4 regions of the Erwinia sp. PME.40.26/001 genome follow, and region 4 is predicted to be linked to each of the others. Evidence: predicted binding sites of a transcription regulator. Region 4 holds the regulator's gene; each other region holds the start of a gene.
What was found. Region 4 encodes CRP, which controls carbon source genes, mostly activating them, when cyclic AMP is high. Its sites were predicted from a motif close to ATGTGANNNNNNTCACAT; they were not measured.

Region 1: a site for CRP is predicted at 2,897-2,914, ahead of ACZ3HG_RS21040 (YjcB family protein). Genes of this name have one in related genera too.
Region 2: a site for CRP is predicted at 2,559-2,576, ahead of ACZ3HG_RS07440 (YfcZ/YiiS family protein). Genes of this name have one in related genera too.
Region 3: a site for CRP is predicted at 1,902-1,919, ahead of udp (uridine phosphorylase). Genes of this name have one in related genera too.

What each region holds. Positions count from the first base shown of each region.
Region 1 is NZ_JBVHNP010000012.1:12,624-20,380, reverse strand. Features, by position in the region: gene ACZ3HG_RS21060 (glutathione S-transferase family protein) at 1-218, opposite strand, end outside; gene soxR (redox-sensitive transcriptional activator SoxR) at 249-716, opposite strand; gene soxS (superoxide response transcriptional regulator SoxS) at 808-1,233, shown strand; gene dgcN (diguanylate cyclase DgcN/YfiN) at 1,237-2,535, opposite strand; gene ACZ3HG_RS21040 (YjcB family protein) at 3,024-3,305, shown strand; gene ACZ3HG_RS21035 (ATP-grasp fold amidoligase family protein) at 3,364-4,320, opposite strand; gene ACZ3HG_RS21030 (MATE family efflux transporter) at 4,329-5,585, opposite strand; gene ACZ3HG_RS21025 (transposase) at 6,131-6,526, shown strand; gene ACZ3HG_RS21020 (DMT family transporter) at 7,389-7,757, opposite strand, start outside.
Region 2 is NZ_JBVHNP010000001.1:1,576,156-1,583,912, reverse strand. Features, by position in the region: gene ccmI (c-type cytochrome biogenesis protein CcmI) at 1-69, shown strand, start outside; gene mlaA (phospholipid-binding lipoprotein MlaA) at 104-865, shown strand; gene fadL (long-chain fatty acid transporter FadL) at 972-2,306, opposite strand; gene ACZ3HG_RS07440 (YfcZ/YiiS family protein) at 2,685-2,981, shown strand; gene fadI (acetyl-CoA C-acyltransferase FadI) at 3,194-4,504, shown strand; gene fadJ (fatty acid oxidation complex subunit alpha FadJ) at 4,504-6,657, shown strand; gene sixA (phosphohistidine phosphatase SixA) at 6,829-7,311, shown strand; gene smrB (endonuclease SmrB) at 7,346-7,757, opposite strand, start outside.
Region 3 is NZ_JBVHNP010000013.1:13,216-20,972, reverse strand. Features, by position in the region: gene metE (5-methyltetrahydropteroyltriglutamate--homocysteine S-methyltransferase) at 1-868, shown strand, start outside; gene ACZ3HG_RS21495 (dienelactone hydrolase family protein) at 909-1,745, opposite strand; gene udp (uridine phosphorylase) at 2,042-2,803, shown strand; gene rmuC (DNA recombination protein RmuC) at 2,980-4,512, shown strand; gene ubiE (bifunctional demethylmenaquinone methyltransferase/2-methoxy-6-polyprenyl-1,4-benzoquinol methylase UbiE) at 4,587-5,342, shown strand; gene ubiJ (ubiquinone biosynthesis protein UbiJ) at 5,355-5,960, shown strand; gene ubiB (ubiquinone biosynthesis regulatory protein kinase UbiB) at 5,957-7,594, shown strand; gene tatA (twin-arginine translocase TatA/TatE family subunit) at 7,714-7,757, shown strand, end outside.
Region 4 is NZ_JBVHNP010000003.1:46,331-54,087, forward strand. Features, by position in the region: gene ACZ3HG_RS10760 (hydrolase) at 1-793, shown strand, start outside; gene ACZ3HG_RS10765 (YheU family protein) at 793-1,020, shown strand; gene ACZ3HG_RS10770 (phosphoribulokinase) at 1,086-1,955, shown strand; gene ACZ3HG_RS10775 (amidohydrolase) at 1,972-3,147, opposite strand; gene ACZ3HG_RS10780 (OsmC family protein) at 3,371-3,778, opposite strand; gene crp (cAMP-activated global transcriptional regulator CRP) at 4,146-4,778, shown strand; gene ACZ3HG_RS10790 (YccS/YhfK family putative transporter) at 4,836-6,917, shown strand; gene argD (bifunctional acetylornithine/succinyldiaminopimelate transaminase) at 6,993-7,757, opposite strand, start outside.

The DNA of each region.
Region 1 (7,757 bases), on a different contig from region 4:
TCGAGATATTCCAGGATCGCCCCTGACTCCGCCACCACGCGATTATCATCGGTGATCACCGGGGCTTTACCTAACGGGTGTACTTTTTTCAGCTCCGGGGGGGCAAGCAGCGTGCCCTCCCGCTGATAACGTTTAATCTGATACGGGACTTCCAGCTCTTCCAGCAGCCACAGCACGCGCTGTGAGCGCGAATTATTCAGGTGATGTACGGTGATCATAGTCGCTCCTTAAAACCTGAGTATAGAAGGTTAAGCGCCTTTCACATCCAGCAGGATCGCTCCGGTACCCTGTTCACTGAGCCGGTCATTCGGATTGCGCAGCGGGCAGTCCTCCATCGACAGGCAGCCGCAGCCGATGCAGCCATCCAGGTCATCCCGCAGACGGGTCAGCGTTTCAATGCGTCTGTCCAGCTCGTCACGCCACTGCTGCGACAGCAGCGCCCACTCTTTTGGGGTCGTTCGTTTGCCGGGGGAGTACTGCATCAGGCTGTCGCTGATGGTGGCCAGCGGGATGCCGATGCGCTGGGCGATTTTAATGACTGCCACCCGTCTGAGAACGTCACGCGTGTAACGCCGCTGATTTCCCGGATTGCGAAAGCTGCTGATTAGCCCTTTGCTTTCATAGAAATGCAGCGTCGATACCGCCACGCCGCAGCGCCGGGCAACGTCACCAGGGGTCAGTTCCCGCTTGTCAGAAGTGCGAAGAATTTTTTTCATTTAGCGCTTTACCTCAAGTTAACTTGAGGAATTATACTCAGCAACCATTGAGTTCGCGATCTATTGACGCAGAGACCCGGGAGAAAAGTGTATGCATGACGACATCATCAGCACCCTGACAGACTGGATCGACAGTAATCTGGAAAAAACCCTGTCGATTGATGAAGTGGCGGCGAAATCTGGCTATTCGAAGTGGCACCTGCAGCGTATGTTCCGTTCCGTGACGAAACAGACGCTGGGTGGTTACATTCGTGAACGTCGTCTTACGCTGGCCGCTGAAGCGCTGCGTCTGACCCAGCGCCCGGTGTTCGACATTGCCCTGCAGTATGGCTATGACTCACAGCAGACGTTTTCCCGCGTCTTTCGACGCCAGTTCGCCCAGACGCCGACGGCTTACCGCCATTCCATGCGTCGCCAGACGCTGCAGCGTTCAGGCTGGAATTTTGACTGCGGCGACTTCACTGCACCGCGCTTCAGCCCGTCGGGCCATGAGAAAGCCTGTCCGACGTGCAGCTAAAGCTTAACGCGATGCCATCAGCCTCTGCGGTGGCATCGCCAGCGGTTCCTGCCCCCAGTGCAGCGGCGACAGATACCAGCCACCGCCCAGCGCTTTGATGTGATACATCGCCGCATCTGCCTGAGCAATCAGCACCTCGCCGACCGGGTGATGTCTGGCCATCGCCGCCCCCACGCTTAACGACTGAACCACCCGGGTGCCATCAGGCAGTTGCACCGGCGGCTGCATCGCGCGGATGATGCGGCGTGCCACCTGAGCGACCTCTTCCTCATCTCCGGCTCTGGTCAGCAGCACCGCAAACTCATCCCCTCCCAGACGTGCAACCATATCCTCTTTGCCCAGCCGCGCCTGCAGGCGCTGCGCGGTCACGGTGAGCACATGATCGCCGGCAGCATGACCATGGCGATCATTTACCTGCTTAAAGCGGTTGCCGTCGATAAACAGCACCGCCACCTGCTGGCGGCGGAGGGGGTCCAGCAGCAGCGCCTGAAGCTGGCGATCGAACGCTTTACGGTTCGGCAGCCCGGTGAGTCCGTCGTGTAAGGCCTGGTGAACGAGGGAGCTGTTCTCACGCGTCAGATGACGCTGCCACTGGTCCAGTTCGTCCAACAGGGCATTGAAATCCCCGCTCAGTTTGTCCAGCTCGGCAATCGATGCCGACGGGACGCGCAGCGAGAAGGCCCGGCGTTTGCGCACGTCATGGGTCACCGAGGCGATATTTTTCAGCCCCTGTAAAATGCTGGCGTGCATGCGGTGAGAAAGCCAGAACGCCAGGAGCGCGGTGATCAGCAAACTGCCCCCCAGCCACTGCATCGCCTGCCAGAGATAGTGCAGCACGCGCGTGGCATCGCCATGGATCCAGACCCGGCCAATTTCCTTATGATGATGAATAATGGGTGCGCTGACCGGTTTCGGAAACAGCCACTGGGCAACGGCGGCGCTGAGGCCCCGATGTACATTGGCACCCGGCATCTGCCAGCTCACCAGCAGTTTCTGATGAGCATCGTAGATGCGTGCAGCGGAAAAATCGGAATGGCTGCCGATATCACTCAACAGGCTTTTTGCTGTTTCGGCATCCCCTTTTAATACTGCGGTATGGGCGCTGTAGCTGACGCTGGTGGCAATAAGCTGAATATTATTTTCCGCGTAGCTGCGCAATACGTACATGGAGAGCGCCGACAGGGAAAGACCGCTGCACAGCAGAAACACCAGCATCACCGTCAGGTGAATACGCCGGAACGACTGGCCCATCGTCGGCAGCACACGTGCCGTCTGAGACGGCCGCTGATTGTGGGTGTTCATCCGATGTTCACAAGCGGTGAAAGGTGGCGAAGCCAGGAGTGACCATGAAAAGACATATACTCCCCCTTGGTGATTTCTGCAGTTCGCAGATCGGTAATTATATTAGAAATATTTATAATTCTTGTTTTAGACCAACAGCTGTCCGGCCCAGGAAAAAGCACTGGGAGAAAAGGCACAGCCGGGTTATGAGTAGCATTAGCGAAAAAATCCTACAGATCATCAAGACAACGCACAATGTTAAATAGCGTCGGATTCATCTTAAACCAATAAATTTGACTTAACAGAATAGTCAGGCTAGCGGTAAAAAATATCTACCATACCAGGTTTAAATTTTGTTCAGTTTTTAAAATCGGGTGATATAATGTGATCGCCATCACACTTTAATGACCTGTTCGTCAGACCGGAAAGGAGCACGCCTGGCAGCTCCGGTTCCGCTGCGGGTGATGTTGCATTTCGTTTGTCAGGACAGACCCCCCGGAGTTTTCAGCATGGCGACTATTACCACCAGCGTTATTCTTATGAGATGGGAGCTGCTCAGCGCAGTGATGATGTTTTTTGCCAGCACCTTTAACGTACGCTGTCGTAAAGCCAGCCGTAACGTGATGGCCTTTGCTTTTACCGGCATCGGTATTGGCATGTCGTGCTGGTTTGTCACCGGACTGCTGGGCATTACGCTGAGTATGGATAATCTGCATAACTTCTGGCATATCACCAAAGATGTGTTCGTTGAGGTGATGAGCCGGACGCCTGCCGACTGGCCAATGCCGTAAGCGACATCTGCCCGGGGAGCTGACCCGGCTCACCGGGCAGGCGATGACCTGCCACTTTTTAGATCTTTTTTAGCACCGCCGGCATCGGGACATCGCTGGAGGCTTTGACCTCAGGCAGCGCTGACGTCTGGCGATCCTGCAGCCACATATCACCCATGATCTGATTCAGACCGTTTTCCAGTCCGGTGACCATGCCCGCGCCCGGCGTGAAGGTCAGCTCACCGAAGTAGATATGGCCTTCATGGATGTACCAGTCCACCCGCACATAATCAAAATCTGCGGCCAGCTGTTTACTGAGCTCCAGTGCATGCTCCAGCGTCTCCAGCTCGGCGCTGGTATCGAATCCGGTGTCACGAATTTTATAGAACGTCTGCTTCAGGTTGTTGACGTAGAAGTTCATCGACAGCGCAGCGTTCCCCACCCGGTTATAAATCACCTGCAGCACGTATTCGAAGTTACCGTCTTTCTTGTTGAACATATGAAATTTGTAGTCAACGGCGGCAAACTTGCCGTCACCGACGTACTGCTCAACCAGAATGCGGGGTTTGATGTAGCGATAGTGGATCTCGCGCGCATGGTGTGAGAAATCCTTGTGCAGCCACTCGTCACAGCGCTTAATCAGCAACTGCTTCTGGATGCAGTCAGGCTCCTCCAGCACGATCTCGACCATCCCTGAGCCATGATTGGGTTTAATCACCGTATTTTTCAGGCTCGGCAGACTCAGCAGCGTTATCGGATCGTCAGTCTGGTGAACCAGCGGGATCAGATATGACTCGCCAATGGTATGGGCAATATAATCCCGGACCAGTAATTTGTCCGATAAATTGGCATAGCGCACGTGGTCTCCCGTCACATATTTACGATACAGAACTTTCTCATTGAACAGTCGGGGTTCGCGAATATTCGGTATTCTTTTGAATTTCTGAAAGTAATAAACTTTATCCTGGTAAGACCAAGGCATTTTCTTGAACAGGTAAACAAAACCCTTTCTCAATTCTGCTTTGAGCTTCAACATGATTGACCTCATCTGTAGGTTTTGTAGTTGAGTGAGGAAAGCTGTATTTTAAGAATGACGCCATTCTTAAAGAAATAATTCATTATCGTCAGGGACAGGAGTTCGGTGATAAACACGCTCCAGGCTGCGCCTGTTAATCCCCAGGTGTGGATAAAGAAGTACGATGTCGCCAGGCCAATCACTACCAGCAGAATCACTTTCACCAGTAAATAATTGAAGCCACCCTCTTTAACCATGTAGCGATACGCTACGGTTCCCATTGCCGAAAAACAGGTTGCTAACGACAATAACGTAATGAGGTTTCCTGCTTGTGTGTAATCTTGCCCATACAGGCTGTTAATGATCCTGTCACCAAACAGCGTGACAACGGAGAGCATCAAAAGTGAAACTGCCATAACGTAACCATTCAGTCGTGAAGCCAGTTTAACTGCCACATCCGCGCGTTCTCTGAAAATCTCAGAAAAACAGGATGTAATAATTGCCACTGGAATAAAAATCCATGAAGCAGAAATGGTGTTGGCTGCGGTAAACAACCCCAGGTCATGGGCCGAACTCACCCCCAGAAGAAAGAACTGCGCGGTCTTTACCTGGACGGCGATAAACACGCTGGAGATGGCCAGCGGCAGGCCTGCATACAACAAATAACGCAGATAATTCTTACGTTTATGCCGGGGCGGCAGGCTGATGCTGTGGGTCTGATAGAAGCGACTGCGCTTAATCAGATAGGGCACCAGCGTGACCGCAACAATCGACAGTGATAACCACAGCGGGCTCAGTTTGTACCAGGCAACGGTAAAACTGATCATAAAGCTCAGTATCATGCCGATGGCATTCGCCACCGTATTCATACGTGATTCCAGGCGGGCGTTATTGTAAACGCTAAAAACATCCTGGGTCACAAACAGGGCCGATAAAAATGAAGCCACGGCAAAGACAATAAAATTCTCACGCATCGTTAGCCAGACGTACAGCAATACTGGCAGCGAAAGCACCAGTAATAAGGTCAGTCGTAGCGACTTTGCCACGGCCATCAGTCGCATTCCTTTCGGTGTGCTTTTACTGATGCTTTTAAATAGAATCGTTTCCGTGCCAAAAATGGCAATAGTCTGAATAATTGAAAATAGTGAGGCAGAAAATGCTATCTGGCCAAATATAACGGGACCGAACGATTTAGCCACGTAAGATGTGACAAAAATCACACCAAATACTGACACAATTTTTTCGGACATCATCCACGCCGCGTTTGACATCACACTGTATTTCATCGAAGCATCCTTTGTGTTTCCAACTCACTCAAACGGCAAACCAACACATCCGTGTCCACAACTGATTCAATAACGCACAGTGGAACGCTGGCGAGAACGCAAAACGAAAAAGTTTTTATTTAATGGCCTTATTGTGCCTTTTATTTTTAAAAGACTGTTTTCTAACCGAAGCAGGCGACCGCCTCTTCGATTATGGTTTTGTGTGGTCTTAATTTTCCAGTGTTCGCTTTCTCAATCCCTTTGGCCGGGATTAAAGTTAGCACACATTTTTTTCCCTGCACGTTGGAGTTTTCCTAATTACGCCGTGGCCTTGAACTGGCATGAGACGAATCTATATCAAAAAAACCAATATCGAAAGCTATCAAAACCCTTTTGAAATAAAATAGGAGAAATCCCATGATGTTATTTCTTCATAATCCCTTAACTTAAAGCCTGCCATTCCAATCGCGTACTTTTAATCGCTGCGCTAATATTTACGCAAAACAGATCCATTGATTAATGCAGTTATTCTCATCCCATTATTGTTAAGAAAGGTAATAGCATTCATGAGAAAGTCACGATATACCGAAGAGCAAATCACCAGTGCCATTAAAGCTTCTGAAAACGGCATCAAGGTTAAAGAGATTTGTGAAGAACTTGGCATTTCCGAAGCCACATTCTACAGCTGGAAAAAGAAATATGCCGGACTGTCATCAGAAGAAGGAAGGAAAATCAAAGAGTTGGAGGAAAAGGTTCACAGCATGGAAAGAGAGATTCTGTCCCTTTCATCCGACAAGGAGATGCTGCAAAGCGTGCTGAAGAATTTCTTTACAACCAATGACAAACGGCAAGCCGTTAATTTCTTACAGGATACCTATGACATTGGTACGCGCCGCAGCTGCCGTCTGCTGGATATCAGCCGCAGTGTTTACCATTATCCTTACAATCTTGAAAATCAGTAATCAGGCAGTCGATGTGTATTATGATGCTTTAACAGGACCAAAATAAAATATTCTTTACGCTTATTGAAAAGTACAGATCGACTTTTTGATGCGGACGTTTACTAATGAGTTATTTGTAACCCCGCGCCAGTATTTGGCTGTAACTTAGTCAGGCACCAGCTAAAACCTCAATAGCATCAAGGCTTTCAATGCGCGTTTATCTTTGCAGGCAAAGATAAACGCGCCTAAAGTAAACCTGAAGTTTCTGATAATTATTTCGTCTTCTGCCAAAAAACCGTTAGCCCTCTTCACGCTTCTCTTTTTTTTTATGGTTCATTAATCTCACTTTTTTCTGATGGATTCCGGATGTCCGGTGACACCTCTTTACACTGATTTACCTGGCTTGCCGGGCAGATAACGCCTGAGCACGGGTGATGATCAAGAATTTAAAGTTTACCAGCACTAATCATTTTATCCCTCTTCCCTGCCTCAACCCTTCCCAAAAGAGGTCACCGCTTATCATTAGCTAATCTGTCGCTTACCGCCACCGGTCGGAGTCGGGTGATTTTATCATCAGATAATTCGAGTTAAGGATGGTCTCTGATAGAGAAAGTCGTCTCAAAAATGAAGATTTTGCCATTCAGTAGGCCGGATACACTGTACAAAAAAAAGGATTTGTTGATTAGCGATTATTCTTATAGCCGAACAATCGCTGCATGTGGCAGAGGGCGCAACAGCCAGCTAACGATTGAAATGCCGTTGCAGGGCACTAAACAGTGATGGAGATCACATTGTAGCGATGAAAATACGTAAAACCGGGCCACAGTGGATTGCGTTAAGGTCCCGGCAATAACAGGGCTTTTATCGCCGGGATGAAGTTAATTTATTCGCCTGTTTTCAAGGACTTTACTACCGGCTCTGGCTTGATACGCATGGCACTCACCACTCCCACTATCAGGCACAGAATGCCGCACAGCGTCAGCACCGGCGGCCATGCCTGACGTAATAAGAAGGTATACGCCAGACCGGCCAGGATCTCGAAAACAATCAGCGGCCCCACCAGCACCGTCGGTAAACGCTGGCTGGCTTCATTCCAGCACAGCGTGCCCAGCCAGGAGCACAACAGTGCAATAGCCAGCATCAGCGCGATAAAGACCCCGGGGCGCGGACCGAACGGCAGTGGAAATCCGGCCTGGGTCAGGTGCAACTGCCCCATGACCAGCAGATACCCGAGCAGCGCCAGCGGCAGCGT
Region 2 (7,757 bases), on a different contig from region 4:
TTCGGGTTGAGCGAGATACTGCCATTTTCAGGTCAACAGCAGCTTGCCGTTGAAATTAACCGGCAATAGCGGGCGATAATCTAAAAAGTACAGGGAGAAAACTATGAGCTATCGCCTGACGGGTTTAGCGCTGGCGAGCGTACTGATGGTCGGCTGTGCCAGTTCTAAGACAGGGGATGAACCTCAGGGACATGCCGATCCTCTGGAAGGTTTCAACCGGTCCATGTTCAACTTTAACTACAACGTGCTGGACCCGTATGTCCTGCGCCCGGTTGCCGTGGCGTGGCGTGACTATGTGCCGCAGCCTGCGCGTAACGGGCTGGGTAACTTCTTCACCAACCTTAACGAACCGTCGACGATGGTGAACTACTTCATTGAAGGCAATCCGTATAAGGCGATGGTGCACTTTAACCGTTTCTTCCTGAACACGCTGCTGGGCATGGGGGGGCTGATTGACGTTGCGTCGATGGCGAACCCGAAGCTGGCAAAAGAAGAGCCGCGCGCCTTTGGCAGCACGCTGGGTCACTACGGCGTGGGCTACGGTACCTACGTGGAAGTGCCGGGCTACGGGGGGTTTACCCCACGTGAAGATATCGGTGGCCTGGTGGATGATGTCTATCCGCCGCTGCTGTGGCTGACCTGGTGGATGTCGGCAGGGAAATGGGCACTGGAAGGGATTGAAACCCGTGCGCAGCTGCTGGATTCCGACGCGATCCTGAAGAATTCAAACGATCCTTACGCCTTTATGCGTGCGGCTTATTTCCAGCATCATGATTTCCTGGCGAGTGACGGTAAGCTGATCCCGCAGGAAAACCCTAATGCGGCAGCGATTAAGAATGATCTCGGCGATATTGATGCCGAATAAGGCCTGAGTTCAGGCTGAATGTTTTCATCCGGGCATCAGCTTCCTCTGTTAATAAAAAACCCCACAGGCGTGGGGTTTTTTTTTGCTTTAACTCTGAAGAGCCGTCTCAGAATTTATAGTTGAAACTGGCACCGTACAGCCAGGCTTTACCGCTGGAGCTAAAGGTATAAGGCGTTGCCTGTCCATTCTGGGCGGTAGCAATCGGGTCATTCCCTTCCTTGACGGTGACTTTTTTACCGTGCATATAGGAAACGCCTAAATCCACTGACGCGTCTTTATTAAAGGCATACGACGTACCGGCACTCAGCCATAAACGATCCTGATCGGGAATGGAAATAGAACGTTTATCTGACGGTACCGGGCTGTCATCAAAGGCAATACCGGTGCGGAAGGTCCAGTTATCGTCGTAATAATAGCTGGTACCGAGGGCAATACGATAAGCATCGTGGAAGCTTTCGTCTTTATAGAACAGCTCCTGACCATTGCTGCCGGTGGCTTTTAATTCCTGGAACTGGCTCCAGCTGGTATAGGCCATGCTGTAGTGAACGGCCCACTGCGGTGCCACTTTGTGGTAACCGGAAATTTCCCACATTTCAGGCAGGTTCAGCGACAGCGAGCCCGGAATGGTGCTGCCGCTGGTGCCGGTAGGCAACCCGAACTGGCTGCCGATAGGGTTAAAGGCGACCGGAATATCACTGCGGTAGTCACCGTCAAAATCAATCTTCACTTCAGAGCGGTAGGTCAGACCGAAGCGGTTATTATCATCCACTTCATACAGCACGCCGGCGTTCCAACCGTAGCCCCATTCATCGCCTTTCAGGTGGGCAATCTGGGTATCGGCAGGGGCCGCAGGCAAGCCTGCTGCCGGCAGGAACGAACCCAGTTCGCCGATGGTACGTTCAATTTTAGCCCGGGCGTAGACTGCATCAAAGCCCACACCAAAGCTGAAATGCTGGTTAAGGCGGTAGGCAGTGCTGAGGTTCAGGTTCATCGTCAGCAGGTCGGTTTTACCGGCAAACGGACCACCGGCATAGCCGTCATTAAACTCAGTTGCGAGACCGTAATTGCTGGTGGCCGATGCGCCGATCCACCACTGGTCATTCAGCGGCTGCACATAATGAATATTCGGCACCCACTGGGTCGGAGCAATATTATCGGCATTCAGACTATTGCCTGCGCCAGACTGCCCCTGAATATTAACATCCGGGTCAATAAATACCGCGCCAATAGAAAACATCGGACGGTCCATTAATGCCATGGTTGCCGGGTTACGGCTGGCTGATGCCGCAGAATCACCCATCGCCCCTTCGCCTGCATAAGCACGACCCAGACCAATGGTAGAGAATTCGTTCAGTTGAAAGCCAGCTGAGAAAGCATTAGAAGAAACAAGCGCCACTGCTGCTGCGAGTGCAGACTTAGCAAACAGGTTTTTATGGTTCATAACCACAACCTCATTATCTGATTTTATAATTAAGCTCTGTTACTAGACGTAACAAGGGATCGCGGATTCTAGTGACTGACAGACAACGAACAAATCAGACCAGTGGCGCAAGTATAGGTCTGACCTGTGTATGTGTTGCAATAATGTTTTTCAAATATTTCTAAATTGTTCACGGAAAAGAGATCTGGCTAACAAAAACCTTACATTCCTTTTTTACCTCATTCAGTGTGACTTGTTTCGGATCAATTAATAGTGTGATTTTCATCACTCAACACCCTGTTTTCAGGGGATGACTGGAGCTGAAATAGTGTCGGGCGTAAACTGACGACAGTCTCAATTAATCTGCCGCCAGACAGACAGCGGCAAGCCGGAGGATGTATGACTGACGCGATTAACCGCTGTAATGCCAGCGAAACCGCAGCCTGTTGCTGTGTTGACGTGGGTACCGTGCTGGACAATACCGACTGTACTGCCAGCTACAGCCACACCTTTAACAGCCGTGATGAGGCAGAAGCGGCGCTGCGCACGCTCAGTGAAAAAGCCGCTGCCGTGGCCTCTGAGCCCTGTCAGATCGACAGCCGCTTCAGTGAGACTCCGCAGGGGGTCCAGCTTGACTGTGATTTTCTCTTCAGCTGCCAGGCTGAAACCATGATTTTCCAGCTCGGCCTGCGCTAATCTCCTGGTGGAGGGTGTGCCCCTCCACCAGAATCGTGTTTCTTCTCGCATTTTTATCTTCCTGCCGTAGCGCCCACCGTTATTCTGGTTAACACTGATCAGGTCAGACCTCTTGGCAGTGATGCCGTCGTTCTAAAGACAGGCCTTCATTCACCCCCATTGCCGCCAGTGCAGCTGTAATGTGATGTGATGCGGGCAGAAAGGTGAGAATAATGAGTAAAGCATTCCCATTGCTGACACGTCAGGGGGATCGCATCGCGATCACCCACGGGCTGCGTACGCCCTTTGCCCGTCAGGCCACCGCCTTTCACGGCATCCCCGCCCTGGAGCTAGGCCGGATGGTGGTCAGCGAACTGCTGGCCCGCAGCGAGATCCCCGCAGAGGTGATTGAACAGCTGGTGTTTGGACAGGTGGTACAGATGCCGGAAGCGCCTAATATCGCCCGGGAAATTGTGCTGGCCAGCGGTCTCAGCGTGCATACCGATGCCTACAGCGTCAGCCGTGCCTGCGCCACCAGCTTTCAGGCAGTGGCTAACGTCACCGAAAGCCTGCTGGCGGGGACGATTAGCGCCGGAATGGCTGGCGGGGCAGACTCCTCTTCCGTGCTGCCAATTGGCGTCAGCAAAACGCTGGCGCGGATGCTGGTCGACCTGAACAAGGCCCGGACCCTGCCGCAGAAACTCAAACTTTTCAGCCAGCTCCGGCCGCGTGACCTGCTGCCGGTGCCCCCGGCCGTGGCGGAGTATTCGACCGGGCTGCGTATGGGCGACACCGCCGAACAGATGGCCAAAGATCATGGCATCACCCGTGAGGAGCAGGATGCGCTGGCACACCGCTCCCACCAGCGCGCAGCCAGCGCCTGGCAGCGTGGCCTGCTGCAGGATGAGGTGATGACGGCCTGTGTCCCGCCGTGGAAGCAGCCTTTCCTGCAGGATAACAGTGTGCGTACCGAATCACGGCCTGAAGACTATGCCCGCCTGCGTCCGGCATTCGACCGTCAGCACGGCAGCGTCACGGCGGCCAACAGCACCCCGCTGACCGATGGCGCTGCGGCAGTGGTGCTGATGACGGAATCCCGCGCGCGTGAGCTGGGCCTGGTGCCCATGGGCTACCTGCGCAGCTACGCCTTCAGCGCGATTGACGTGCGGCGGGATATGCTGCTGGGCCCGGCTTATGCCACACCGCTGGCGCTCGAGCGCGCCGGTGTCACCCTGGCTGACCTTTCGCTGATCGACATGCATGAGGCTTTTGCGGCACAAACGCTGGCGAACCTGAAGATGTTCGCCGACGAGCGCTTTGCCCGTGAGGTGCTCAACCGGCCCCACGCGCTGGGTGAGGTGAATCAGGAGATCTTCAACGTATTGGGCGGATCTATCGCCTACGGACACCCGTTTGCCGCCACCGGAGCGCGGATGATCACGCAGACGCTGAATGAGCTGCGGCGTCGCGGCGGCGGACTGGGGCTGGTCACGGCCTGTGCGGCCGGTGGCCTGGGTGCGGCAATGGTTCTGGAGGCAGAATAATGGATTTACCCACTGCATTTACGCTGACGATGCGTCTGGATAACGTCGGGGTGATCACCATTGACGTTCCGGATGAAAAGATGAATACGCTGAAGGCAGCATTCGCCGGACAACTCCGCGAGGTGCTTCAACAGGCGCGGGCCAACCCGCAGCTCGCCGGGCTGGTGATTATCTCGGGCAAGCCGGATTCCTTCATTGCCGGAGCCGATATCAGCATGATTGCGGCCTGTACCACGGCACAGCAGGCGAGTGCGCTGGCGGAAGCCGGTCAGGCGGTGATGGCTGAGATCGCCGCACTGCCGGTTACGGTGGTGGCGGCGATACACGGGGCCTGTCTGGGCGGCGGGCTGGAGCTGGCGCTTGCCTGTCATCGCCGGGTCTGTACCCTGGATGATAAAACCCGACTGGGCCTGCCCGAGGTCCAGCTGGGGCTGCTGCCCGGTTCCGGGGGCACGCAGCGTCTGCCGCGCCTGATCGGGGCCTCCACCGCGCTGGATATGATCCTGACCGGGAAAACCCTGCGTGCGCGGGCGGCACGGCGTTGCGGACTGGTGGATGACGCCGTACCGCACAGTATCCTGCTGGAAACCGCTGCCCGCCTGGCGCTGAAACCGCGTAGCGCGACACAAGCCCTCCCGCTGCGGGAGCGTCTGTTAAACGGTCCGGCGGGCAGGGCGATCCTGTTTGCGCTCGCCAGACGTCAGACGCAGGCCAAAACGCACGGTAACTATCCGGCGACGGAAAAAATTCTCAGCGTGGTGCGCTGCGGGTTGGAGCAGGGCAGCGGCAGCGGTTATGCCGCCGAAGCAAAGGCTTTTGGTGAACTGGCCATGACACCGCAGTCAGCGGCCCTGCGCAGCCTGTTTTTTGCTACTACAGCGCTGAAAAAAGACCCTGGTGCCAGCGCAACGCCGCGCGTGCTAAACCGGATCGGTGTGCTGGGCGGTGGCCTGATGGGCGGTGGTATTGCCTGCGTGACTGCCACCCGCGCCGGACTGCCGGTCAGGATCAAGGATATCAGCCCGGACGGCATTAACGCTGCGCTGAAAGCCAGCTGGCAGGTACTGACCCGGCAGGTGAAGCGGCGGCATCTGAGCGCCGCAGAGCGTCAGCAGCAGATGGCGCTGATCAGCGGCGGCACCGATTATCAGGGCTTCCGTCAGCGCGATATGGTGATTGAAGCGGTATTTGAAGATCTGGCACTGAAGCAGAAGATGGTGGCAGAAATCGAAGCGCACTGCTCGCCGGAGACGCTGTTTGCGTCAAACACCTCTTCGCTGCCGATTGCCGCAATTGCAGCGGACGCGCAGCGGCCGGAGAATATTATTGGCCTGCACTACTTCAGCCCGCCGGAGAAAATGCCGCTGGTGGAGGTGATCCCCCATGCCGGCACCGCGCCTGTGACCATCGCTACCGCCGTCGCCCTGGCGAAAAAACAGGGGAAAACGCCAATTGTGGTGTCTGACCGGGCGGGTTTTTACGTCAACCGCATTCTGGCTCCGTATATGATTGAAGCCATGCACTGTCTGCTGGAAGGGGAGCCGATCGACTCTATTGATCAGGCGCTGGTCGGGTTTGGTTTCCCGGTAGGGCCGGTGCAGCTGCTGGATGAGGTCGGCATTGATGTCGGCGCGCATATTATGCCCGTGCTGCAACAGGCCTGGGGCGATCGCTTTGCACTTCCTGCCGCGCTGGATGCCGTTCTGAAAGATGACCGCAAGGGAAGAAAAAATGGCCGGGGTTTTTACCTTTATCCGCAGAAAGGGCGCAGAAAGCAGGTAGATAACTCCGTATACCGGCTGCTGAAGCTCAGTGAGAAACACCATCTCAGCGCACAGAATATCGCTCAGCGCTGTGTGATGATGCTGCTGAATGAAGCGGCCCGTACGCTGGATGAGCAGGTGATTGCCAGCGTACGTGACGGGGATATCGGGGCGGTATTCGGCATCGGCTTCCCGCCGTTTCTTGGCGGGCCATTCCGCTATATGGATCAGCTGGGCATTCGCGAGGTGGTGAACCAGTTAACCCTGCTTGCGCAGCGTCACGGGACACGTTTTACGCCCTGTGAGCGGCTGATAAAAATGGCTGAAGCGGGGGAATCTTTCTGTAAAACGGAAGTGAAGCTGAATAGTCGCACTGATTCAGCGGGTTAGTCTGGCGGGGCAGTGAATGCGCTTTTGTGGGGCATTCTGCGGGGCGCTCACTAAGTAAACAATCGGTTGACTATACTCAAGGCATTGGGGTACAACACACCGTTCATTCTCTGGATGAAGAGTCGGATGGCGTTGTCCCCCGGCGTTTTTGTTTAACAACAGCGGTGCTATATGCAAGTTTTCATTATGCGTCACGGCGATGCGGCATTAGATGCAGCCAGTGATTCTGTCAGACCTCTGACCCACTGCGGCTGTGATGAGACTCGTCAGATGGCGAACTGGCTTAACGGCCAGTCGGTGGATATTGAGCGGGTACTGGTCAGCCCGTATCTGCGTGCGCGGCAAACGCTGAACACGGTTCGTGAGGCGTTGCCCCTGCCCGAAGGCGAAGATGTGCTGCCGGAGCTGACGCCGGGAGGCGATCCGGGGCTGGTAGCCTGCTATCTGCAGGTGCTGGCGAACGAAGGAGCCAGGTCGGCGCTGGTGATCTCTCACCTGCCGCTGGTGGGCTATCTGGTGGCTGAACTCTGCCCGCAGGAAGCGCCACCGATGTTTGCGACCTCCGCCATTGCGTGCATTGAGTTTGATGCGGAGAACGCCACTGGCAAGCTGGAGTGGCAGGTTTCCCCTGCCAAACTCGCCAGGGCGATATGATCGACGGCGGCGGACCGGATCAACCGGTCCGCCCCTACGGCAACATCAGTTCTGGCGGCAGCCACTCTTCGATTTCAATCAGCACCAGCAGTGCTGCATCCCCACCAAACAGCTTTGGCGCCTGATGAAAGGCCATCACCATGGGGTGCTGGGCCAGCCACAGCGGCGTTTGCTGTTTAAGAACATGTTTGCCGTGGCCGTGCATCACGCTGGCGCAAAAGATATGCTCACGGCGACAGGCGGCAATCAGCGCGCCCAGCTCTTCTTTGGCCTGTTTCTGCGTCAGCCCGTGCAGGTCGAGAAAAATTTCCGGGCTGTAATCCCCGCGACGCAGCTTCTTCAGCTCATAGTGGTCAACATCCGCACGTACATAACGCACCGCACCTTCACTGGCCAGCAGCGGCTGAAATTCATCTGAAAAATAGTGGCTGTTATCCATCTGCTCT
Region 3 (7,757 bases), on a different contig from region 4:
GCGACTGGGGCTGGACGTGCTGGTTCACGGAGAGGCAGAGCGTAACGATATGGTGGAGTATTTTGGTGAAAACCTCGACGGGTTCATCTTCACCCAGAATGGCTGGGTGCAAAGCTACGGTTCACGCTGTGTGAAACCGCCGGTGATTATCGGTGACGTCAGCCGTCCTGACGCGATCACCGTTGAGTGGGCGAAATACGCACAGTCCCTGACTGATAAACCGGTGAAAGGCATGCTGACCGGTCCGGTCACCATTCTGTGCTGGTCGTTCCCACGCGAAGATGTGTCCCGGGAAACCATTGCTAAACAGATTGCGCTGGCGCTGCGTGATGAAGTGGTAGATCTTGAAAACGCCGGCATTGGTATTATTCAGATCGATGAACCGGCCCTGCGCGAAGGGTTACCGCTGCACCGTTCCGACTGGTCTGCCTATCTGGCATGGGCGGTAGACGCCTTCCGCCTCAACGCCGCCGTGGCGAAGGATGACACCCAGATCCACACCCATATGTGTTACTGCGAGTTCAATGACATCATGGAGTCCATTGCCGCCCTGGATGCGGATGTGATCACCATCGAAACCTCACGTTCGGATATGGAACTGCTGGAGTCGTTTGAGGAGTTTGAGTATCCGAATGACATCGGCCCCGGGGTGTACGACATTCACTCGCCGAACGTGCCTGATGTGGCGTGGATGGAAGCACTACTACGCAAGGCCGCACAGCGCATTCCGCCTGAGCGACTGTGGGTGAACCCGGACTGCGGCCTGAAAACCCGCGGCTGGACTGAAACCCGTCAGGCACTGGCCAACATGGTCAAAGCGGCGCACAACCTGCGTAATGCACAGAGCGCATCATTCCCGGTGTTGTGATGGTGGTTATCAACGAGGGGCGCATGGCGCCCCTGTTTTTTTACGCTTTAGGCGCAACGCCATGCTGCTTAAACCAGGCCAGCATACGCTGCCAGCCGTCCTGAGCGGATTCGGCATGGTAGCTCGGGCGATAGTCGGCATTAAAGGCATGGCCGGCATCAGGATAAACGATAATTTCCGCCGTGGCATTGGCCGCCCGCAGTGCCTGGCGCATGGTTTCCACGCTCTCCTGCGGAATGCTGTCGTCTTTGCCGCCGTACAGGCCCAGCACCGGGGAGTTAAGATCCACCGCGATATCGACTGGCTGTTTCTGCTGTTTCATGGTTTTTTCACCCACCAGTTTGCCGTACCAGGCTACCGCCGCTTTAAGCTGGGGATTGTGTGCGGCGTACAGCCAGGTAATTCGTCCCCCCCAGCAAAAGCCGGTAGCGGCCATATTGCGCATATCACCGCCATGACGGGATGCCCAGTTGGCAACATGGTCAAGATCGGCCAGCACCTGAGTATCCGGAACCTGACTCACCAGTTCACTGAACAAGGTCGGAATATCGTTATAGTCCGCCGGGTCGCCCTGGCGAAAATAGAGTTCAGGCGCTACCGCAAGGTAACCTTCAGCCGCCAGACGACGGCAGATATCGCGGATATGTTCGTGAACCCCAAAGATCTCCTGAATCACCAGCACCACCGGCAGCAGCCCTTCGGCATGACGCGGTTTTGCATGGAAGGCAGGCATGTTCTCACCCTGGGTCGGAATTGACGTCTCACCCGAAAGAATATCCGCGCTGTCCGTGGTAATCGTAGTGGCGGCAGTGGGAAGCGTGGCTGGCGCGAAGCCGTTATTGTTCTGTTCTTGCGTCGTGTTATCGTCGGTTTTCATTATCCTCTCCATGCGTGCACAAATACGATCGGCATTAAGGGTTTAACTATAGCCCGAAATGCGCCGGGGTCAGACATCACCTCTGGTATCTCTTATCATCAGATCACCCCAAACGACAGGGTCAGGCGTGTGAAAGCGGTCAGGCTGGGTTGTATGATGTGATGGGTGTCACTATTTATAATGTAATCAATGTAATTTTCATTTGTATTGTCGACGCTTATCACATAAAAGTGCGACGGATTTCCTTACAGTAGTCTTAAGTTCATTCTTCCCTCTTCCCGTGACAGGAGTTTCAAATGGCACAGTCTGACGTTTTCCATCTTGGCTTAACTAAAGCCGACCTTCAGGGCGCCACGCTGGCCATCGTGCCGGGTGACCCGGAGCGCGTGAAGAAAATTGCCGCCCTGATGGACAATCCTGTCCACCTGGCCTCACACCGTGAATTCACTACCTGGCGTGCTGAACTGTCTGGCACGCCAGTGATCGTCTGTTCCACCGGCATCGGCGGCCCGTCGACCTCCATTGCGGTGGAGGAACTGGCGCAGTTGGGTGTGCGGACCTTCCTGCGCGTCGGGACCACCGGTGCGATCCAGCCGGGTATTAATGTCGGTGACGTGCTGGTGACCACCGGTTCCGTTCGCCTCGACGGGGCCAGCCTGCACTTTGCTCCACTGGAATTCCCGGCCGTCGCCGACTTTACCTGCACCACGGCGCTGGTGGAGGCCGCGAAAGCGGCGGGTGCCACCACCCATATTGGTATCACCGCCTCGTCGGATACCTTCTATCCGGGCCAGGAACGCTACGACACCTTCTCCGGACGCGTAGTGAGCCGCTTCCAGAACTCAATGAAAGAGTGGCAGCAGATGGGCGTACTGAACTACGAGATGGAGTCTGCAACGCTGCTGACCATGTGCGCCAGCCAGGGCCTGCGCGCCGGGATGGTGGCCGGGGTGATTGTGAACCGCACCCAGCAGGAAATCCCTGATGCGGAAACCATGAAACGTACCGAAAGCGATGCCGTTAAAATCGTCGTCGAGGCCGCACGTCGCCTGATCTGATAGCTTATGCTTTGGCCGTGCTGTGGCACGGCCTTTACTCTCCCGTTTTCCTGCCTCTGAATTCAGATCCCTCTCGATAATTCTGCGTTTACAGACCAGACCGCTGCTTTTTATCTGGACATTCATACAGTGCGCCTCTATTTTTCCCCTGTCAGGGTTTCAGCAGGAGAAGTAAGGTGGATGTATCAATCATTTATGGCGCGGGGATTGGCCTGGTCGGGTTACTGGCTGGCTGGCTGATAGCCGGGATCCGCAGCCAGCAACAGCTGGCGAAGGCCGAAACGGAACGTCGTCTACAGCAGCAGGCAGCTGAACAGGCTCAGTCCGGACTTCAGCGCCAGCAGCAGTTACTGGATGCTCACCTCCACACGCAGAAACAGAATGAACAGGAGCTGCGTCAGCTGCACGGTTCGCTGGCGGCCGCCGGTGAGAAGCTGCATCAGCTCGATCACTGGCGTGGGGAAGCAGAGCAATTGACCCGGGAACTGCGAAATCAGCTGGAAATTAATGCGTCTCAGGAAGCCGAACTGCGGGAAGTCACTATCCGGCTGGAAGAGACGCGGATGGCGGCCGAAGAAAAGCAGCGCCTGTTGGTTAATAGTGAACAACGCCTTAATGCGCAATTTGAAAACCTGGCGAACCGTATCTTTGAGAACAGCGGCCGGCGGGTGGATGAACAAAACCGGCAAAGCCTGCACGGTCTGATCACACCGCTGCGTGAACAGCTGGAGGGTTTCCGCCGTCAGGTACAGGAAGGCTTTGGGCAGGAGGCGCGTGAGCGGCATACCCTCGCGCATGAAATTCGTAACCTGCAACAGCTCAATGCTCAGATGGCACAGGAAGCGATAAACCTGACGAAAGCGCTGAAAGGGGATAACAAAACCCAGGGGAACTGGGGTGAGGTGATCCTTAGCCGGGTACTGGAAGCGTCCGGGCTGCGGGAAGGCCATGAGTATGAAACCCAGGTGAATATTCAGCTTGAACAGAAAGGGCGAATGCAGCCGGATGTGATAGTGCGGCTACCCCAGGGCAAAGATGTGGTGATCGATGCAAAAATGACGCTGGTCGCCTACGAACGCTATTTTAACGGCGAGGACGACGCCGCACGTGAGCTGGCCATTAGCGAGCATATTGCCGCGATACGCGGGCACTTGCGGCTGCTGAGTCGAAAAGATTACCAACAATTACCTGGTTTACGTTCACTGGATTATGTGTTGATGTTTATCCCGGTTGAACCGGCATTCCTGCTGGCCATCGATCGGCAGCCGGAGCTGATCAACGAGGCGCTGAATCAGAATATCATGCTGGTGAGTCCGACCACGCTGCTGGTGGCGCTGCGCACGATTAATAATCTGTGGCGTTATGAACATCAAAGCCGCCACGCCCAGCGTATTGCCGATCGCGCCGCCAGGCTGTATGACAAAATGCGCCTGTTTGTCGATGATATGAGTGCAATCGGTCAGAACCTTGATAAGGCTCAGGACAGCTACCGCCAGGCAATGAAAAAATTGTCGGAAGGGCGCGGTAATCTGATTGCCCAGACCGAAGGGTTCCGTCAGATGGGCGTTGAAGTGAAGCGTCCGATCAACCCCCGGCTGGTGGGGCAGGCGCTGCCTGAAGCTGATGACGAGGGAGACGAGGACGACGACTCGCCTGCTGACAAGCCGGAGTTTGCGGCAGATGCCCTCACTCGCCGCGTCAATGAATAAACCTTCGGCAAGTGCCTGGTCTTCATGACTCTGGTACACTTGGCAAATATTTGATTGTAGAGCAGGCAAAACAAATGGCAGATGAATCAAAGGACACTACCCACTTTGGCTATCGCACGGTTGCGAAAGACGAAAAGGCCGATATGGTGGCTGATGTTTTCCATTCCGTTGCGGCCAAATATGATCTGATGAATGACCTGATGTCATTCGGTATTCACCGTATCTGGAAGCGTTTCACCATTGATTCCAGCGGCGTGCGCCGCGGGCAGCGCGTGCTGGACCTGGCCGGTGGCACGGGCGATCTCACCGCAAAATTCTCGCGTCTGGTGGGGGAAACCGGTGAGGTGGTACTGGCGGATATCAACAGCTCAATGCTGAAGGTGGGCCGCGATAAGCTGCGTAACAAAGGCATTATCGGTAATGTGAATTATGTTCAGGCGAATGCAGAAGCCCTGCCGTTCCCCGATAACTACTTTGACTGTATTACCATTGCGTTCGGCCTGCGTAACGTCACCGAAAAAGAGAAGGCCCTGGCCTCGATGTTTCGCGTGCTTAAGCCAGGCGGGCGTCTGCTGGTGCTGGAGTTCTCCAAGCCGCAGTTCGAACCCCTGAGCAAAGCCTACGATGCTTACTCCTTCCACATTTTGCCGCGCATTGGTGAAATGGTGGCAAAAGACGCCGGCAGCTATCGCTATCTGGCTGAATCCATCCGTATGCATCCCGATCAGGAAACCCTGAAGCAGATGATGATGGATGTGGGCTTTGAAAATACGACGTATCACAATCTGACGGGCGGCATCGTTGCCTTGCACCGCGGATTCAAGTTTTAAGCAGGGAAACGCATGACATTAACGCCGCTATTAACTGCCAGTCTGGAGACCGCGCTCAATCATCTGCTCTACCGCGATCGTGGCCTTAAGGCGGCGCGTCAACGTCTCAATGGTCGCAGTCTGGCCATCTTGCTGGCTGAGCTGAAGCAGCCCCTGATTTTTATTTTCAGTGAACAGCAGGTTGATGTGATAGGTGAGTGGGGTGATACGCCGGACTGTACGGTGAAAACACGCTTTTCTACGCTGTCAAAACTGCGTGACCGTCAGCAACTGACCACGCTGATACGCAGCGGTGAACTCGACGTTGACGGTGATCTCCAGGTGGTGCAGCAGTTTTCCGCGCTCCTTGACCTGGCTGAACTCGATCCTGCCGAATATCTTGCCCCCTGGACCGGCGATATTGCTGCTCAGGGGATGACTCAGTTTGCCCGTCGCGGCTTCAATGCCGTACGCCGTGATGTGCAGCGCAAGCAGAACTACCTGTCACAAACGCTGACTGAAGAGTGGCGTGTGGCACCCGGCTCCCTTGAGCTGGCCTGGTTTGCTGAAGAAGTGGATGCCGTGTCCCGTTCACTGGATGCGCTGGACGCACGCCTTAACCAGATGGAGGCCAAATGACCTTTGGTGAACTGCGTCGTCTTTATCTGATTATTCGGGTTTTCCTCAGCTATGGCCTGGATGAACTGATCCCCAAAATACGCCTCACACTGCCATTACGCTTCGGCCGTAAATGCCTGTTCTGGATGCCTAATCGCCATAAAGACAGGCCACTGGGTGAGCGTTTACGCCTGGCGCTTGAGCAGTTGGGGCCGGTGTGGATTAAGTTTGGTCAGATGATGTCGACCCGGCGCGACCTGTTCCCGCCGCTGATCGCCGATCAACTGGCCATGTTGCAGGATCGTGTTGCGCCATTTGACGGTAAAAAAGCCCTTAAACTGATCGAACAGTCACTGGGTGCGCCGATCGAAACCCAGTTCGACGATTTTAATATCGTCCCGCTGGCCTCCGCCTCCATCGCCCAGGTTCATACCGCCACGCTGAAAGAAAACGGTCGTGAAGTGGTGATCAAAGTGATTCGCCCTGACATTTTACCGGTGATAAAAGCGGATATGCGGCTGATTTATCGCCTGGCACGCTGGGTGCCGCGTTTGCTGCCTGACGGGCGACGTTTGCGGCCACGGGAAGTGGTCGCGGATTACGAAAAGACACTGCTTGATGAACTGAACCTGCTGCGTGAAGCGGCGAATGCGATCCAGCTCAGACGTAACTTTGACAGTAGCCGCATGCTTTACGTGCCGGAAGTGTATTCAGACTACTGCACGGAAAACATGATGGTAATGGAGCGTATTTACGGCATTCCCATTTCCGACGTGGTGACGCTGGAACAGCATGGTGTCAATATGAAACTGCTGGCTGAGCGCGGTGTGCAGGTGTTCTTTACCCAGGTGTTCCGTGACAGCTTCTTCCATGCGGATATGCACCCGGGGAACATTTTTGTCAGCTATGAACACCCGGAAGACCCGCAATATATCGGCATCGACTGCGGCATCGTGGGGTCACTGAACAAAGAAGATAAACGCTACCTGGCTGAAAACTTCATTGCCTTCTTTAATCGTGACTACCGCAAAGTCGCCGAGCTTCACGTTGATTCGGGCTGGGTGCCGCCGGATACCAACGTGGAAGATTTTGAGTTCGCTATACGCACCGTGTGTGAACCTATTTTTGAGAAGCCGCTGGCCGAAATTTCGTTCGGACATGTGCTGCTCAACCTGTTCAATACGGCACGTCGCTTTAATATGGAAGTCCAGCCTCAGCTGGTTTTGCTGCAAAAAACGCTGCTGTATGTTGAGGGCGTCGGTCGCCAGCTCTATCCACAGCTGGATTTGTGGAAGACGGCCAAACCGTTCCTGGAAGACTGGATTAAAGATCAGGTCGGTATCCCTGCCATCGTGCGGGCACTGAAAGAAAAAGCGCCATTCTGGGCGGAAAAACTGCCTGAGCTGCCCGAGCTGTTTTATGACAGCCTGCGTCAGCACAAGCATTTACGGCACAGCGTTGACCGGCTGGCGAACGATCTGAAAGGGGAGCGTGCTAAGCAGCATCAGTCACGTTATCTCTTTGGTGTCGGCGCAACATTGTTGCTCAGTGGGACGGCAATCCTGCTGTCGCGCCCGGAATGGGACGTGTTCTCTGCCGGACTGATGGCCGCAGGCGTTGTTGCCTGGCTGGTTGGCTGGCGCAGAACAAACTGATTGTCATGAAAGGTAAATAGGCAGCTTATTGCGCGGGGGGTGTGGTTTGTACATCGTCAGCACGACATAAGCTGTTATATACTCGAAACTCGCATCAATTATTGATATCAGAGGTAATAATGGGTGGCATTACACTTCCACACTTGTTAATCATCGCCGTACT
Region 4 (7,757 bases):
CGTGGTGCTGTTCCATGGCCTGGAAGGGAGTTTTCACAGCCCGTATGCCCATGGGTTGCTACAGGCATGGAAAGCGCGTGGCTGGCTGGGCGTTGTAATGCATTTTCGTGGCTGCAGCGGCGTGCCTAACCGGCTGAACCGCATTTACCACTCCGGTGAAACGGAGGATGCCAGCTACTTCCTGCAGTGGCTGAGGGACGAATGGGGCACCGTCCCGACGGCAGCGGTCGGCATTTCACTGGGCGGCAATATGCTCGCCTGCCTGATGGGTAAGCAGGGCGAGGCATGCCTGCTGGACGCGGGTGTGGTGGTTTCCGCCCCGCTGATGCTGGAACCCTGTAGTCAACGCCTGGAGCAGGGCTTTTCGCGCATTTATCAGCGTTACCTGCTGGGCCTGCTGAAGCAGAATGCCGCGCGCAAACTCATTGCCTGGCCTGGTACCCTCCCTGTCGATCTGGCACAGCTTAAAGCGCTGCGCCTGCTCCGTGATTTTGATGATGCGATCACCGCCCGCGCACACGGCTTTGTGGATGCCACTGACTACTACCGTCGTTGCAGTGCGATGCCACTGCTGCCCGGCGTACGCAAACCGTTGCTGGTGATCCATGCTAAAGATGATCCGTTTATGACCCCGGACGTGATCCCCGATACCACACTGCTGCCCTCCTGCATTGAATATCAGCTCACGCAGTACGGCGGGCACGTGGGTTTTGTAGGCGGTACGCTGCGTCAGCCACAGATGTGGCTGGAACAGCGTATTCCGCAATGGCTTACCCCCTGGCTGGACAACTGATGATTATTCCCTGGAAAGAACTGGATACCGAAACGCTTGATAACCTCATTGAATCTTTTGTGCTGCGTGAGGGCACTGACTATGGTGAACAGGAACGTTCGCTACAACAGAAAGTGGAGGATGTCCGTCGTCAGCTGAACAGCGGCGACGTAGTGCTGGTGTGGTCTGAGCTGCATGAATCCGTCAACATCATGCCGCGCGGCCAGTTTCGCGACGAGCAGAGATGACTTTAGCGGGCGAAACATGTTAACAATGATCTGTCCGTCCGACCTATCGAAGGGAGTTGTACGTCATGTCAGCCAAACATCCGGTTATCGCCGTCACCGGCTCCAGCGGGGCGGGAACCACTACCACCAGCCTGGCCTTCAGAAAGATTTTTCAGCAGCTTAATCTGCGTGCCGCCGAGGTCGAAGGGGACAGTTTTCACCGTTTCACCCGCCCTGAGATGGATATGGCCATCCGTAAGGCGCGCGATATGGGAAAACACATCAGTTATTTTGGCCCGGAAGCCAATGACTTTGGCCTGCTGGAAGAGACCTTCAGCGAATATGGCCGCAGTGGAAAAGGGCAGTCACGCAAATACCTGCACACCTATGATGAAGCTGTGCCGTGGAACCAGGTACCGGGTACGTTTACCCCCTGGCAGCCCCTTCCGGAGCCTACCGACGTTCTTTTTTATGAAGGGTTGCACGGCGGCGTGATGACGCCACAGCATAACGTCGCCGAGAAAGTCGACCTGCTGGTTGGCGTCGTACCTATCGTTAATCTGGAGTGGATTCAGAAGCTGGTCAGGGATACCGGTGAGCGGGGTCATTCCCGTGAGGCGGTGATGGACTCGGTGGTGCGTTCCATGGAGGACTACATCAATTTTATTACTCCGCAGTTCTCACGCACCCACATCAACTTTCAGCGCGTGCCGACGGTCGATACCTCAAACCCGTTTGCGGCACGAGGTATTCCGTCGCTGGACGAAAGCTTTGTCGTGATCCACTTCCAGGGGTTGGAGGACATCGACTTCCCCTATCTACTGTCAATGATACAGGGGTCGTTCATCTCCCACATTAAAACCCTGGTGGTGCCGGGCGGTAAAATGGGGCTGGCCATGGAGCTGATTATGGGGCCGCTGGTCAAAAACCTTATCGAAGGCAAAAAGATCGGCTGACCCCGCAGGGAGGACGTTATTCTGTCATCAGCAGACGATGGATTAAGCCGACGTGCAGGCTGACGCCGATGCCCAATACCTCTTCATCAAGGCGGAAATGGGGGTTATGTAATCCCCAGCAGGTGCCTTTCTCCAGATCACCCGAACCGACCCACAGGAAGCAGCCCGGTACGACCTGTTGATAGGCGGAGAAGTCCTCGCAGCCAAACATCGGGGTAGACAGGATCTGCAGAGCCTTCTCTCCCCGGGTGGCGAGAACCGTCTCTCTTGCCACGCGGCAGGCATCCGGATGATTCACGCCAGTGGTATAACCCGGCGTCCATTTAAGCACGTAGCTGGCCCCCACGGCCTGCGTCATCCCGTCAAGCAGCTGTGACATCATGCGGGGGATCGTGCTGCGGTTATCGGAGCTGAGCGTGCGCAACGTCCCGCGCAGGTGGGCCTGGTCAGGAATGACGTTGTAGCTGTCCCCCGACTGGAAGCTGGCCACTGTCAGTACCGCACCGTCGTTCGCATCCAGCCGGCGTGACACGATGTGCTGTAACGCCTCAACCACGCTCGCTCCCAGCACCAGCGGGTCCGTACTCTGCTGCGGCATCGCCGCATGCGCCCCCTTCCCCTGTAACACCAGGTCAAAATTATCACAGGCGGCGCTGAAGACGCCCTCTTTCACCGCCACCGTCCCCGTCGGCAGGGTGGGAAACACGTGTAAACCATAGATCTGTGACACCCCCTCCAGCACGCCAAGCTTCACCAGCTCACTGGCCCCCCCCGGTGGCACCTCTTCCGCATGCTGAAAAATAAATCGTACCGTACCGGCGATCTGCGCCTGCTGCTGGCACAGCACCCAGGCGGCCCCCATCAGCATCGCCGTATGCGCATCATGCCCGCAGGCGTGCATCACACCGCGATGACGCGAGGTAAATGGCTCCTGGTTCAGCTCTTCAATGGGCAGAGCATCCATATCCGCCCGCAGGGCAATGCAGTCACCCCGGTGGGAACCTGAAAGCTCAGCCAGCACGCTGTTAGGGGTGGGTCGACTGATCGTCAGAGGACCAAACTTTTCCAGTTCAGCGGCAACATAATCAGCCGTACCCTGTTCATGAAAAGAGAGCTCCGGATGGGCATGAATGTGACGCCGCCATTGCAGCACGTTGGCGGAGACATCCTGAATTAGCGTCTTGGTATTCATCATCACTCCTTGATTGGGTTTTAACGGAATAACGACCAGCCTGAGTCTGCAGGCCTTCGTCTACTGCGCCGGGGAATATACTGCGGTTGCCCCGTCAGTCTGTGGCGTGAAATGCGTGTGGTGAGGGGGTGAGCATCATGTGCCGCTGTCGGGAAGGAGGAGGTGAAGAACATGACGCGATGGTGGCCACCTGCTCCATCGCGTTGTTATCAGAAAACCGGGGTCAGGCGAGGTCGATAACCTCATAGCTGTGGCTCATTTTGACGCCCTGCCCCAGCATAATGGCCACTGAACAGTATTTCTCTGCGGACAGGTCGACGGCGCGTGATACCGCTTTATCCCCCAGCGCTTTGCCGCTGACGATAAAATGCAGGTTGATATGGGTGAAGATGCGCGGGGCTTCTTCGCGACGTTCTGAGGTAAGCTTCACTTCGCAGTCAGCCACATCGTGACGGCCTTTTTGTAGAATAGAAACCACATCAATAGCGCTACAGCCTCCGGCGGCCATCAGCACCATCTCCATCGGGCTGGGCGCTTTGTCCCCGGAGTTTCCGTCCATCAGCACCTGGTGGCCCGATGAGGATTCTCCCAAAAATGTCAGACCTTCAATCCATTTAACACGTGCTTGCATAACAAAATCCTCGATTTCATTCAGTTACCGCAGAGTACGCTGTGCCAATAAAAACGGCAACGCTGCCTTTTTCCAACTATGCTGAAGCGAGACAACAGAAGACAGCCTTGTAAAGCTGTGCTACAAACAAAGCTGCAATATTTTACTGGCAAGACAATGCACGGTAAAACGGGACGACAGCACGAGCCATGCTCCTAACAGAGGCCCGTATATTTTCCTATGGGAACGCTTGAATATTTCAACGCCTGGCAGGGATTCATACCCTGATACCCTTAATTATTTCGTACGGCAGATCAGCGGCAATGCCCCTGTCTCCCGCAGAATAGAGGGTATATTTAGGCTCGATTACAACAGAGGATAACAGCGAATGGTTCTCGGCAAACCGCAAACAGACCCTACACTCGAATGGTTCCTGTCACATTGCCATATTCACAAATATCCATCCAAAAGCACGCTGATACATCAGGGTGAAAAGGCGGAAACCCTCTATTACATCGTTAAAGGTTCTGTAGCGGTGTTAATCAAGGATGAAGAAGGCAAAGAGATGATCCTCTCTTACCTCAACCAGGGCGACTTCATCGGCGAACTGGGCCTCTTTGAAGAAGGTCAGGAACGCAGTGCATGGGTACGTGCGAAAACAGCCTGTGAAGTGGCTGAAATCTCTTACAAAAAATTCCGTCAGCTGATTCAGGTGAATCCTGACATTCTGATGCGTCTCTCTGCACAGATGGCGAGTCGACTGCAGGTTACGTCAGAGAAAGTGGGTAATTTAGCTTTCCTGGATGTCACCGGACGCATTGCCCAAACGTTACTGAATCTGGCCAAACAGCCAGATGCCATGACGCACCCGGACGGCATGCAAATTAAAATCACCCGTCAGGAGATCGGCCAGATTGTCGGCTGCTCCCGTGAAACCGTAGGCCGTATTCTGAAAATGCTTGAAGATCAGAACCTGATCTCTGCACATGGTAAAACCATCGTTGTATACGGCACACGTTAACCGGCTCTGAACCCACGGCGCGACGCCCTGTCGCGCCGTTTTTATTTGGTGTGGCTCATGTGGCGGAGACTTATCTATCACCCGGAAGTTAACTATGCGCTCAGACAAACGCTGGTGCTGTGTTTACCCGTGGCGATCGGCTGGATGCTGGGCAACCTGCAAAACGGGCTGCTGTTCTCCTTAGTGCCCGCCTGCTGTAATAACGCCGGTCTGGATACCCCCCACAAACGCTTCTTTAAACGCCTCATCGTTGGCGGTTGTCTGTTCGCCTCCAGCAGCTTCCTGATCCAGTACGCCGGGTTAGAGGGCGTGCCGTTGCCCGTTATCCTGCTAGTCATGGCCTTAGTGCTGGGCGTCACGGGTGAGATTAGCCCCCTTCATGGCCGCCTGCTTCCGGCTTCGCTGATTGCCGCCATCTTTACCCTCAGCCTGGCGGGACGAATGCCTCTGTGGCAGCCCCCACTGTTATATATTCTGGGGACCGTCTGGTACGGAGCATTTAACTGGTTCTGGTTCTGGCTGTGGAAAGAGCAGCCGATGCGTGAAACCCTCAGCCTGCTGTACCGTGAACTGGCAGACTACTGTGAAGCAAAATACACCCTTCTGACCCGGCTCACCGATCCGCAGACCGCCCTGCCGCCGCTGCTGGCACGCCAGCAGAAAGCCGTCGACCTGATTAATACCTGCTATCAGCAGATGCATATGTTGTCCGCTAATCGGGACAACCACTATCAGCGTCTGACACGGGCATTCCAGGTGGCGCTCGATCTGCAGGAACATATTGCGGTCAGCCTGCATCAGCCGGAAGAAGTGCAAAAGCTGGTAGAAAAAAGCCATGCTGAAGCGGTCATCCGCTGGAACGCACAGACCATTGCCGCCAGGCTGCGGGTGCTGGCCGATGATATTCTCTATCATCGTTACCCTGAACGTTTCACCATGGATAAACCGCTTCAGGCGCTGGAGAAGATTGCCCGTCAGCATCCCGACAACCCGGTCGGCCACTTTTGTTATTACCACTTCAGCCGCATCGCACGCGTGCTGCGCACTCAGCGTCCGCTGTATCGCCGTGACCTGATGGCCGACCGCCAGCGTCGCCTGCCCCTGCTCCCGGCGCTAAAGAGCTACCTGTCGCTGAAATCCTCCGCCCTGCGCACTGCCGCACGCTACGCGGTGATGCTGACCTTTGCCAGTTCGCTGGCGCTGTTCTTCAATCTGCCGAAGCCTTACTGGATCCTGATGACGGTGATGTTTGTCAGTCTTAACGGCTACAGCGCCACCCGGGTGCGTATTCAGCACAGGGCGCTGGGCACGCTGGCCGGGCTGGTCATCGCAGCCGCTACCCTCGGGCTACACGCCCCGGAATCCTGGGTGTTGCTGATCATGCTGGTCATCACGCTGGTGAGCTACCTGTTTATCCGGAAATTCTATGGCTGGGCCACAGTGGGGTTCACCGTCACGGCGGTGTATTCATTACAGCTGTTAGCCCTGAACGGCGCGCAGTTCCTGCTGCCAAGACTGATGGACACGCTGATGGGCTGCCTGATCGCCTTTGGCGGCATGATCTGGCTGTGGCCTCAGTGGCAGAGTGGGTTACTGCGGCAGAATGCGCACGATGCGCTGGAGACCTATCAGGAAGCACTGCAGATGCTGTTGGGTAACGAACAGGATGCCGTGAAGCTGGCTTACCAGCGGATGCGGGTTAACCAGGCACACAATGCGCTGTTTAACTCCCTGCACCAGGCGATGCAGGAACCGGGCTTTAACTCCGGCTATCTGTCCGATATGCAGCTGTGGGTCACGCACAGCCAGTTTATTGTGGAGCATATCAACGCCATGACTATCCTGGCGCGTGAACACACTATGCTGACCCCGGCGCTGGCAGAACGTTATCTGCAGTCCTGTGAAATTGCCCTGCAGCGCTGCCAGCAGCGCCTGGAATATGACGGGCCCGACTCAGGCAGTAACATACTGGACGCTCCCGAGGATTTCCATCAAGGCCCGGTAACGATTGTCGAGCGGCATGTGAAGCGCATTCTTGGTCATCTCAGCGTAATGCATACCCTCTCATCACTGACCTGGAGCCAGCGACCACATCATGGCCGCTGGTTGTCTCGCCACCTGCGTAAATCAAAAACGTAAGTGCAGCTTTTTTGCCGGTCCGCCCGCGGGTCCCGTACAGATCTTCAGTACGTTACCCGCAGGCACAAGATCCTTTTACAGCACCTTTTCAACGGCGGTGGCGAAGCGCGCCATGCCTTCAGCAATGTCGGTCGGTTCGATCACCAGCGACGGCGCAAAGCGCATCACGTCGGTTCCGGCTACCAGCACCATCACGCCTGCCTCTGCTGCGGCATTCAGCAGGTCGCGCGCCTTACCCGCGTGCTGCGGTTTCAGCACCGCGCCAATCAGCAGGCCTTTACCCCGGATTTCGCTGAACAGATCGAAGCGGGCATCCAGCGACTGAAGCGCATCAACAAATAGCTGGCGGCGTTCTTCCACGCCATTCAGCACATCCGGTGTATTAATGATATCCAGCGCCGCTTCAGCCACCGCACAGGCCAGTGGGTTGCCACCGTAGGTGGTACCGTGAACGCCTGGCGCCATCACCGAGGCAATCTCATGAGTGGTCAGCATCGCACTGACCGGGAAACCACCGCCCAGTGCTTTGGCGGTAGTCAGAATGTCCGGCTGAATGCCGTAATGCTCATGGGCGAATAGCCTGCCGCTGCGACCCATACCGCTCTGCACTTCATCCAGCACCAGCAGCGCATCATGCTCATCACACAACTGACGCAGGCCCTGCATAAATTCCTGCGTCGCCGGCATCACGCCGCCTTCGCCCTGAACAGGCTCTACCACAATCGCGCAGGTGTGATCGTCGATCACCGCTTTGACCGCGGCCAGATCGTTAAACGGCACGTGGACGATATCCGCAGGTTTGGGTCCGAAGCCGTCAGAGTATTTTGGCTGACCGCCAAC